One region of the Brevibacterium sp. 2SA genome, then DNA from elsewhere that is predicted to be linked to it. Evidence: riboswitches for the same ligand, from Rfam matches in the RefSeq annotation. Region 1 holds a riboswitch; each other region holds the start of a gene.
What was found. A riboswitch is a leader RNA that binds a small molecule or an ion and turns the genes downstream of it on or off. The one in region 1 is predicted to bind thiamine pyrophosphate.
Positions count from the first base shown of each region.

Region 2: linked by a shared signal. The riboswitch ahead of thiM (hydroxyethylthiazole kinase) and the one ahead of thiO (glycine oxidase ThiO) in region 1 are both predicted to bind thiamine pyrophosphate.
Region 3: linked by a shared signal. The riboswitch ahead of thiC (phosphomethylpyrimidine synthase ThiC) and the one ahead of thiO (glycine oxidase ThiO) in region 1 are both predicted to bind thiamine pyrophosphate.
Region 4: linked by a shared signal. The riboswitch ahead of FFS20_RS08000 (ECF transporter S component) and the one ahead of thiO (glycine oxidase ThiO) in region 1 are both predicted to bind thiamine pyrophosphate.

Region 1 is NZ_SCMW01000006.1:30,663-32,860, forward strand. Features, by position in the region: gene FFS20_RS04155 (2-dehydropantoate 2-reductase) at 1-93, opposite strand, end outside; gene thiE (thiamine phosphate synthase) at 90-890, opposite strand; TPP riboswitch at 914-1,016, shown strand; gene thiO (glycine oxidase ThiO) at 1,007-2,198, shown strand, end outside.
Region 2 is NZ_SCMW01000022.1:45,973-48,170, forward strand. Features, by position in the region: gene thiM (hydroxyethylthiazole kinase) at 1-824, opposite strand, end outside; TPP riboswitch at 812-915, opposite strand; gene FFS20_RS09775 (ABC transporter permease) at 1,002-2,198, opposite strand, start outside.
Region 3 is NZ_SCMW01000095.1:920-3,117, forward strand. Features, by position in the region: gene thiC (phosphomethylpyrimidine synthase ThiC) at 1-947, opposite strand, end outside; TPP riboswitch at 944-1,054, opposite strand; gene FFS20_RS17555 (M18 family aminopeptidase) at 1,672-2,198, opposite strand, start outside.
Region 4 is NZ_SCMW01000016.1:7,106-9,303, reverse strand. Features, by position in the region: gene FFS20_RS08005 (universal stress protein) at 1-638, shown strand, start outside; TPP riboswitch at 719-827, shown strand; gene FFS20_RS08000 (ECF transporter S component) at 853-1,482, shown strand; gene FFS20_RS07995 (ABC transporter ATP-binding protein) at 1,482-2,198, shown strand, end outside.

The DNA of each region.
Region 1 (2,198 bases):
CCTGACGAGGAAGGCGACGTCGCGCCCGGCTTCGACGAGGCGGGTGCCGAAGGCGCCGCCGGTCGCCCCGGCTCCGGCGATGAGGATTGTCACAGGGTGCCGTCCTTCGTGGTCGAGTCAGTGGTCGTGTCGGTGGTCGTGTCGGTGGTCGTGTCGGGGTCAGCGGAAGTCAGCTGCGCGCGCAGCCGAGCGGCCGCCTCGGCGGGGTCAGGCGCCTCGGTGATCGCGCGGACGACGACGATGCGCGTCGCCCCGGTCTCCTGCACCGCCCGGAGACGGTCACCGGCGGAGATCCCGCCGATCGCGAACCACGGCTTCTCCGTCCTCCCGCTCACCGCCGCCAGCGGATCGAGTCCGGCGGCCGGGCGGCCCGGCTTCGTCGGGGTCTCCCACACGGGGCCGACGCAGAAGTAGTCGATCTCCGGGTCGGCGGCTGCGGCGAGCGCCTGCTCGACCGAGTGCGTGGACCGGCCGAGGATGACGTCGTCGCCGAGCACCGTACGGGCCTGCGCGCTCGTCAGGTCGCCCTGCCCGACATGGAAGACGTCGGCGCCGACGAGGAGGGCGACATCGGCACGGTCGTTGACGGAGAAGAGCTTCCCATGCCGGCGCGCGGCATCGCGGAGGATCTCGAGGGCGGCGATCTCCTCCCGCGCTTCGAGACCCTTGTCGCGGAGCTGGATGATGTCGACGCCCCCGGCGTAGGCGGCGTCGAGGAACTCACCGAGGTCGCCTTGTTGCGTGCGGGCGTCGGTGCAGAGGTAGAGCCGGGCGGAGGCGAGCGCACGGGTCCGCGCGGCATCCGACCCGGAGGCGTCGCGGTCGACCGGGTGGCCCGCGTGCTCAGCAGGGGCGGTGACGGGGTCTTGCACTGCGGGAGACGTTGGCATCGTGGGAACCATGCTCCTAGAGTAGAGGAGTTCGCGGGAGCCTCGCTGGGAGGCTGAGAGGGCTTCGTGCCGACCGCCTCACCTGATGCGGGTCATGCCGCCGGAGGGAGAATCGCATGGACGTCATCGTCGTCGGCGCCGGGATCATCGGCCTGGCCACGGCGTGGGAGCTGCACCGGCGCGGGGCGGCCGTCACCGTCATCGATCCGCACCCGGGCACGGGTGCCACGTCGGCCGCGGCCGGGATGATCGCCCCTGCCGCCGAGATCGCGTGGGGCCAGACTCCGCTGTTTCCGCTCATGCGCGTCTCCGCCGACCTCTACCCCGACTTCACTGCGGCACTGACCCGGGATTCGGGGGCCAACCTCGGGGAGACGACGACCGCCACGCTCGTCTGCGCCGGGGACCGCGCGGATCTCACGGCCCTGCGCGAACTCAGCGCCCTTCAGTCCGCGGCCGGTTCCGACCTCGACCTGGTCACCGGATCCCGGGCCCGCGACCTCGAACCCGCCCTGGCTCCCGGTGTGTGCGGGGCCGTCCTCATTCCCGGCGATCATGCGATCGATCCCCGGCGGGTGACGCGCGCGCTGCTCACCGTCCTCGGTGACCGCGTCATCGAGGATCGGGTGACAGGGCTGGTCGGCGAGGAGGGGTCACCGGCCGGCGAAGCCCCGGCTCGGACGACCGGAGTCGTGCTCGCCTCGGGGCGCCGAGCCCGCGCCGATCAGGTCGTGCTCGCCGCAGGCATGGCGCACAATGCGATCGCCGGGGCTCCGCCGCTGCCGCTGCGGGCCGTCCACGGCGATGTCATCCGGCTCCGCTCGGACCCCGACGCGCCGCCGCTGCTCACCCGCACGATCCGGGGACTCGTCGCCGGTCGGCCCGTCTACGTCGTGCCGCGGCCCGATGGGGAGCTCGTCCTCGGGGCGACGTCCCGGGAGGACGGTCAGACCGGCATCCTCGCCGAGGGCGTCCACCGTCTCCTCCACGACGCCGAACGGCTCGTGCCCGGACTCCTGGGGTGTGAGATCACGGAGATCACCGCGCGAGCCCGGCCCGGTTCGCCCGACGACCTCCCACTGCTCGGCCGCAGCGACCCCGGTCTCGTCGTCTCCACCGGGTACTTCCGCCACGGGGTGCTCCTCGCACCGTTCGGCGCCCGCCTCGGCGCGGATCTCGTCCTCGGCGCCGACTCCGCGTGGCTGCCCGTCGGTGCGCGCGAGGCCGTGGCACCGGGACGGTTCGAGGCCGACCCGCCACCATCACCGCAGCCACCTGCTGCGCCACTGCTGACAGCAAGGAAGGGAT
Region 2 (2,198 bases), on a different contig from region 1:
CGCGCATCGTCGGTGGTGTAGAGGGCGTCGAGGAAGTGTTCGGCATAGCTGCCCGGTCCGGCGGCACCGGCCGCTGCGGCTTCGCCGGCGACGGCGAAGTGGGCGTGGGCGGCGACGACGGCGGTGAACTGTTCGAACGCCGCGAGTCCGGCCGGCCCCGCACCGGAACTCGAACCGGCCGGCGGCACGGCGGCGAGGTAGGCGGAGGTCACGGCACCGAGCGAGCACCCGGTGCCGATGACGAGCGGCATGAACTCATGGCCCCCGTCGACACGGGCGATGTGATCGACGCCGTCGATGTGGGCGACGATCGCGTCGCGTCTGCCCGAGACGGCGACGATCGCCCCACTGGTCCGTGCGAGCTCGGCCGCCGCGGGGAGGACGGCGTCGACCTCGTCGGTGGATTCGACGCCGCGCCCGCCGGCCCCGGCTCCTGCCAGGGCCGCGATCTCCGAGGCGTTGCCGCGGATCGCGGTCGGGCGATCGGCGGCGGCCCGGCGGATGCGGGTGGTGCGGTGGTCGACTGCGCCGATGCTCACCGGGTCGAGCACCCACGGAGTCGAGTCCGCGGTGACGGCTCCGATCGCGGCGTCGGCGGCGAGGAACTGCTGGTTCGTCGCGGTTCCGAAGTTGACGAGCAGACCGCCGGCGAGGTGCGCGAACTGTGCGGCGTCGGCTTCATGGTCGAGCATCGCCGGGGACGCACCGACGGCGAGCAGCACGTTCGCGCTGAACTGCTGCACGACCGTGTTCGTGATGCATTGGATGAGCGGATTCGCCGCGCGCAGACGTGCGTGCGCCGACGACAGATCGATGTCAGTCATGACGATCCCTTCGCTAGCATGGCCCAGATCAGGTTCGATGGGTGTCCTCTCAGCCCGGCGCGACTGCCGCCGGGCACCCCATGTCATTGCCCATGACTGTACCAAAATCGCCGAGGCGGGGGTGAGGTGGGGTCACCCCCTGACCTCGCCCCCGCCTCGGCGCTGGTGGAGCAGACCTCACCCCCTGCCGACGTACCGCTGTCCGCGCCGGCTGACGGCGTCGATGACGACGGCGGTGAGGAGGACGAGGGCGGTGATGATCTGCTGCATATCGGAGTTGAAGCCGATGAGGTAGAGACCGTTGTTGATCGCGCCGACGACGAACGCCCCGAGGACCGCGGCCCACGCCGACCCCCGCCCGCCGAAGAGGGAGGTGCCGCCGATGACGGCCGCGGCGATCGCGTTGAGGAGGTCCTGGGTGCCCACGAGCGTCGACCCGGCGTTCGTCGTCACTCCGGCCTTGACGAAGCCGAAGAGGGCGGCGAGGACCCCGGCGGTCATGAACACGCTGATGCGCACCCACGTCACCCGGATGCCGGCGCGCCGGGCGGCTTCGACCTTGCCGCCGACGGCGTAGATCGAGCGTCCGTAGCGGGTCTTGCGCAGCACGAGGTCGATGATGATCGCGATGACCATCATGAGGAAGAACGGCAGCGCGAGTCCGAAGTCCTGGTTGACGAGGATGAGGAAGCCGAAGACGATCGCCGCGAGGACGACGATGCGCACGATGACGGCCGTCCAGCTCGGGCTGTCGAGGCCTGCGGAGTGCCGACGCAGCTTCGAATGGATGATGCCGGCGGCGAAGCCGATGACGGCGATCGCCCCGAAGACGTAGGCCCAGAACGCCGGGAAGTAGTAGCTGGCGAAGTCGAAGACGAACGTATCGGCCATCGAGAGGTTCTTCTGGGTGCCGAGCACCGTGAGCGTGAGCCCCGTGAACGCGAGCAGACCGGCAAGGGTGACGACGAACGCGGGAATCCCGACGACGGCGAAGAACCAGCCCTGGATCGCCCCGATGACGAGGCCGAGCAGGAGGATGATCGTCACCGCGATCACCGGCGGGACCCCCTGCCGGACGACGAGGACACCGAGCACCGAGGCGGCGAGACCGCCGAGCTGGGCGAGCGAGAGGTCGATCTCGCCGAGGAGGAGGATGAGGTTGATCCCGAGTGCGAGGATCGCCAGGTAGGCGACCTGGGTGGAGAGGTTGACGAGATTCGCCGGTGAGAGGAAGTTGCTGTTCGCCGACTGGAAGACGATGACGATGACGACGAGGGCGAGGATGACGGGGAACGACCCGAGCTGGCCTTCCCGGATCCGGCGGACGAACGTCCGCACGAGCCCCTCGTCGGAGATCCGCTCGTCGGTGATGAG
Region 3 (2,198 bases), on a different contig from region 1:
TCGGCGGTGAGCGGGACGTAGCGCAGCAGCACACCGGCGTGGACGGTCATGTAGTCGACGCCCTGCTCGCACTGTTCGATGACGGTGTCGCGGTAGATCTCCCAGGTCAGCGCCTCGGCGTCGCCGTCGACCTTCTCAAGCGCCTGGTAGATCGGCACGGTGCCGATGGGGATGGGGGAGTTGCGGATGATCCACTCGCGGGTGGTGTGGATGTCGTTGCCCGTCGAGAGGTCCATGAGGGTGTCGGCACCCCACTTCGCGGCCCACTGGAGCTTCTGCACCTCCTCGGCGATCGAGCTCGTCACCGCCGAGTTGCCGATGTTCGCGTTGATCTTGACGAGGAACGCCTTGCCGATGATCATCGGCTCGGATTCGGGGTGGTTGATGTTCGCGGGGATGATCGCGCGCCCGGCAGCGACCTCGGAGCGGACGAGTTCGACGTCGCACTGCTCGCGGATCGCGATGTAGCGCATCTCGGGGGTGATGATGCCCTGCCGGGCGTAGTGCATCTGCGTGACGGTGCGTCCGGGCTTCGCGCGCCGAGGCGTCCGGTCGGGCCCCTGCCACTGCTGGGAGGGTGCGCCGCGGCGGACGGCTGCCCGCCCGTCGTCCTCGATGAGGTGGCCGCGGGCCGCGTAGTCCTCGGTGTCGTCGCGGTCGGCGATCCACTCCGCGCGGTGCGGGGGCAGGCCCTGTTCGGGGACGGCGCCGGGCCCGACGGTGCGGTAGACGTGGACCGGCTCGTTGGGGCGGCCGTTCGTGTCGTCGAGGTCGATGCGGGTGACGGGCACGCGGATGCCGTGCTCACGGTCCTCGACCCAGGCCAGGGAATGGGTGGGGTACTGCTCGAGAGCGAAACCCGCGGGGGTGCTCGCGGAGTTCTCGGCCGGTGCCGTCGGGCGCGGGGCAACGGTGGGACGGGTGGTTTCTGGGGTGGGCGCAGTCATCTGCGATCCTCTCTTCCTCCGCCGGTATCAACCGGATCAGGTTCAACGGTCTCGAGCGGTCTCAGCTCGATCTCAGCCCTCTTCCGAAGGCCCCCGTGGGGTCACACAACGACTATCACGGTGTGGGCGCCGCCACAAAATCACCCGCGGCAGGTGTTCACTGCGCGAGACGGTGGACGCGCGGTCGCCCGATTTGGTGCCTCAGTTTCAGCGTGCCCAAGTGGACGCGCCCCAGTGGGTGTGCCCCGGTGGACGGGCTCCTGCCGACGTGCCTCGGTGGACGTGCCCAGCGGACGCGCCCTGGGGGAAGTACCCCAGTGGGCTCGCCTCGGATTCCTGCGCACGCTGGACGCCTGCGGCATCGTGCCTGCAGGCCTGCTTCCACGCGCATTGTGCGTGCGCGCCCCGCTCGCTGCGTCATCGTGCGTGCAGCATCGCGCCTCGGCGGACGCACTCCCGCGACTTCGCTGACGGGGTGTCTGCGGGCGTGCGCCGGTGCTCGTCCTCGGGGTGCTCGTTCAACGGCGAGCGTGAATATCGCCGCCTCGGCGAATCTGCCGGCGCTCGTTCAACACGGAGCGTGAATATCGCGTCTTTGGGGACGCGATATTCACGCTTCGTGTTGAGTGAGACTCAGGGGTGAGTGAGGCTCAGGGGTGAACGAGGCGCTGCGTTGAACGAGCAAGCGCTCGCCCCCTGTGTCGGCTCCCGCAGGCGCGGCGCCTCACGCCCCCTGGAGGAACGTTTTCGCGACCGCGCCGAGCGCGACGACGTCGCTGATCGCGCACATCTCCCGCGCCGAGTGCATCGAGTAGAGCGCCGGTCCCACATCGACCGTCGTCATGCCCATGCGGGTGGCCGTCAGCGGTCCGATCGTCGACCCGCACGGCACCGAGTTGTTCGAGACGAAGTCCTGGTACTCGACCCCGGCGGCTGCACAGGCGCGGGCCCACGTCGCCGTGCCGACGGCATCGGTGGCATACCGCTGCTGGGCGTTGAGTTTGAGCAGGGGCCCCGCACCCAGGCGCGGACGCACGTGCGGATCGTGGCGTTCGGGGTAGTTCGGGTGGGCGGCGTGTCCGGCGTCGGAGGACACGCACACCGAGGCGGCCAGTGCGGCGAGGTAGTCACTGCGGTTCGCCTCGGGGAAGAGGGCGGCGACGATCCGCTCGGTGACGTCGGAGAGGAACGGCCCGCTCGCGCCCGAGCGCGAGTTCGACCCCACCTCCTCATGGTCGAACCCGGCGAACA
Region 4 (2,198 bases), on a different contig from region 1:
GTCCGGTGACGTACGCCGTCGAATCCGGTGACGCCGCCGGTGTCCTCGTCAACCTCAGCGCCAACGCCGATGTCATCATCGTCGGCGCCCGCGGACGCGGCGGCTTCATGGGCCGCATGCTCGGGTCGGTCTCGACGGCCCTGCCACCGCACGCCCACTGCCCGACGATCGTCGTCCCCCGCCATTCGGCGCACCGCGGGGACACGAGCGGCCCGGTCGTCGTCGCCGTCGACGGGTCCGAGGGCGCGCGGATCGCGATGTTCACCGCCGCCGAGGCGGCCGCTTCGCGCAACGCCGATCTGGAGATCGTCACAGTGCTGCCGTCCGGGGAGGAATGGCTCTACTGGTACCCGGAGCTCGAACTCGGCGGTGACGTCGCCGATCGCCGGCAGCGGCAGATCGAAGCCGAACTCGACAAGGACGCCGAAGAGCTGCGCAGCCAGTTCCCCGGACTCCAGGTGTCCACCTCGGCGCTCATCGGCGATGCCGCAGTGCTGCTGTCGGCGGCGACGAAGACCGCGCAGCTGACCGTCCTCGGCACTCGGGGTCGCGGAGCCGTGAAGTCCGCTCTGCTCGGATCGGTCTCCCGCGGGGTCCTCCACCATGCCGAAGGCCCGGTCATGGTCGTCCCGGCCTGAGTCCCTCCCCCACCGCACCTGACGATCCCCGGCCCCGCAGACGCGCGGTGCCGGGGATCGTCAGGTGTTGTACAGTGGAGCGCACACGACAGGGGAGCGCCGCCAAGGGCGCTGAGAGTGCAGATGACGCTGCAGACCCTCGAACCTGATGCGGCTAGCACCGCCGAAGGAAGTCGAGACTCTTCTACCCCTCCTTGAGACACGAGGAGGCGCTATGCCGAACACCACCACGCCCGGTTCCCGCTCGACGACGGCACCGGCATTCACCCAGGCCCCGCCGACGAAGAAGTGGCGGGTCGTCGACTACGTCGTCACCGCGGTCCTCGGCATCGCCGTGGGCCTGATCTTCTGGGTGCTCGCCGCCAGCTGGAAGGGCATCGAACTCGCCTTCCAGGCGTTCCCGCCCTCGATCGGCCTCATCGCCGGCCTCTGGGTGCTCGCCGGACCGCTCGCCGGGGCGATCATCCGCAAACCCGGGGCCGCGCTGCTGTGCGAACTCCTCGCCGCCGCCGTCGAAGGCGTCCTCGGCTCCCACTTCGGGGCGACGGTGCTGCTCTCGGGCTTCCTCCAGGGCCTCGGTGCCGAACTCGTCTTCGCCGCCTTCGGCTACCGGAAGTTCACCCTGTGGGTGACCGCGCTGTCCGGACTCGTCGCCGCGGCGTTCATGGCCGTGAGCGAGAACATCCTCTACAACGCCGAGTGGCAGTTCGACTTCCAGCTCGCCTACGCGGTGTGCGCGATGATCTCCGGCGTCGTCATCTCCGGCATCGGCGCCTGGTACGCCTACCGCGCGATCGCCAAGACCGGGGCGCTGAGCTCCTTCGCCTCCGGCCGCGTGCGCTGATGGGCCTGCCGATCCGCGCCCACGGATACTCGTGGCGGCACGCCGATCGGGACAGCCTCGCCGTCGGCCCCGTCGACCTCGACATCGCCCCAGGTGAGAAGGTTCTCCTCCTGGGCCCGTCGGGGGCGGGGAAGTCGACGCTCCTCCATGCGATCGCCGGGGTCCTGCCCACCGAGGCCGGGGAGTCAGGCGGTGAGTTCCTCGTCGGCGAGGCCGCGCCCGACCCCCGCCGAGGTGTCACCGGGCTCGTCCTCCAGGACCCGAATTCGCAGGTGATCTTCTCCCGCATCGGTGACGATGTCGCGTTCGGAATGGAGAACCTCGGTCTGCCCGCCGAGGTGGTCGACGCGCGGATCGACGCCTCCCTGGCCGCCATGGGCCTCGACCTTCCCCAGTCCCACCCCACGGCGGCACTGTCCGGGGGCCAGAAGCAGCGGCTCGCGCTCGCCGGGATCCATGCGATGGCACCCGAGGTCATCGTCCTCGACGAGCCGACGGCCAACATCGACCCCGTCTCGGCGAGGGCCGTCCGCGATGCCGTGCTCACGGTCCAGGAGTCCACTGCGGCGACGATGATCGTCGTCGAGCACCGGGTGGGCCTGTGGAGCGACGACGTCGACACCGTCATCGTCCTCGGCCGCGCCGGCATCGTCGCCCACGGCACCCCTGATGAGGTCTTCGGTGATCCGGCACTCACCGAGGTGCTCAAGGCCACC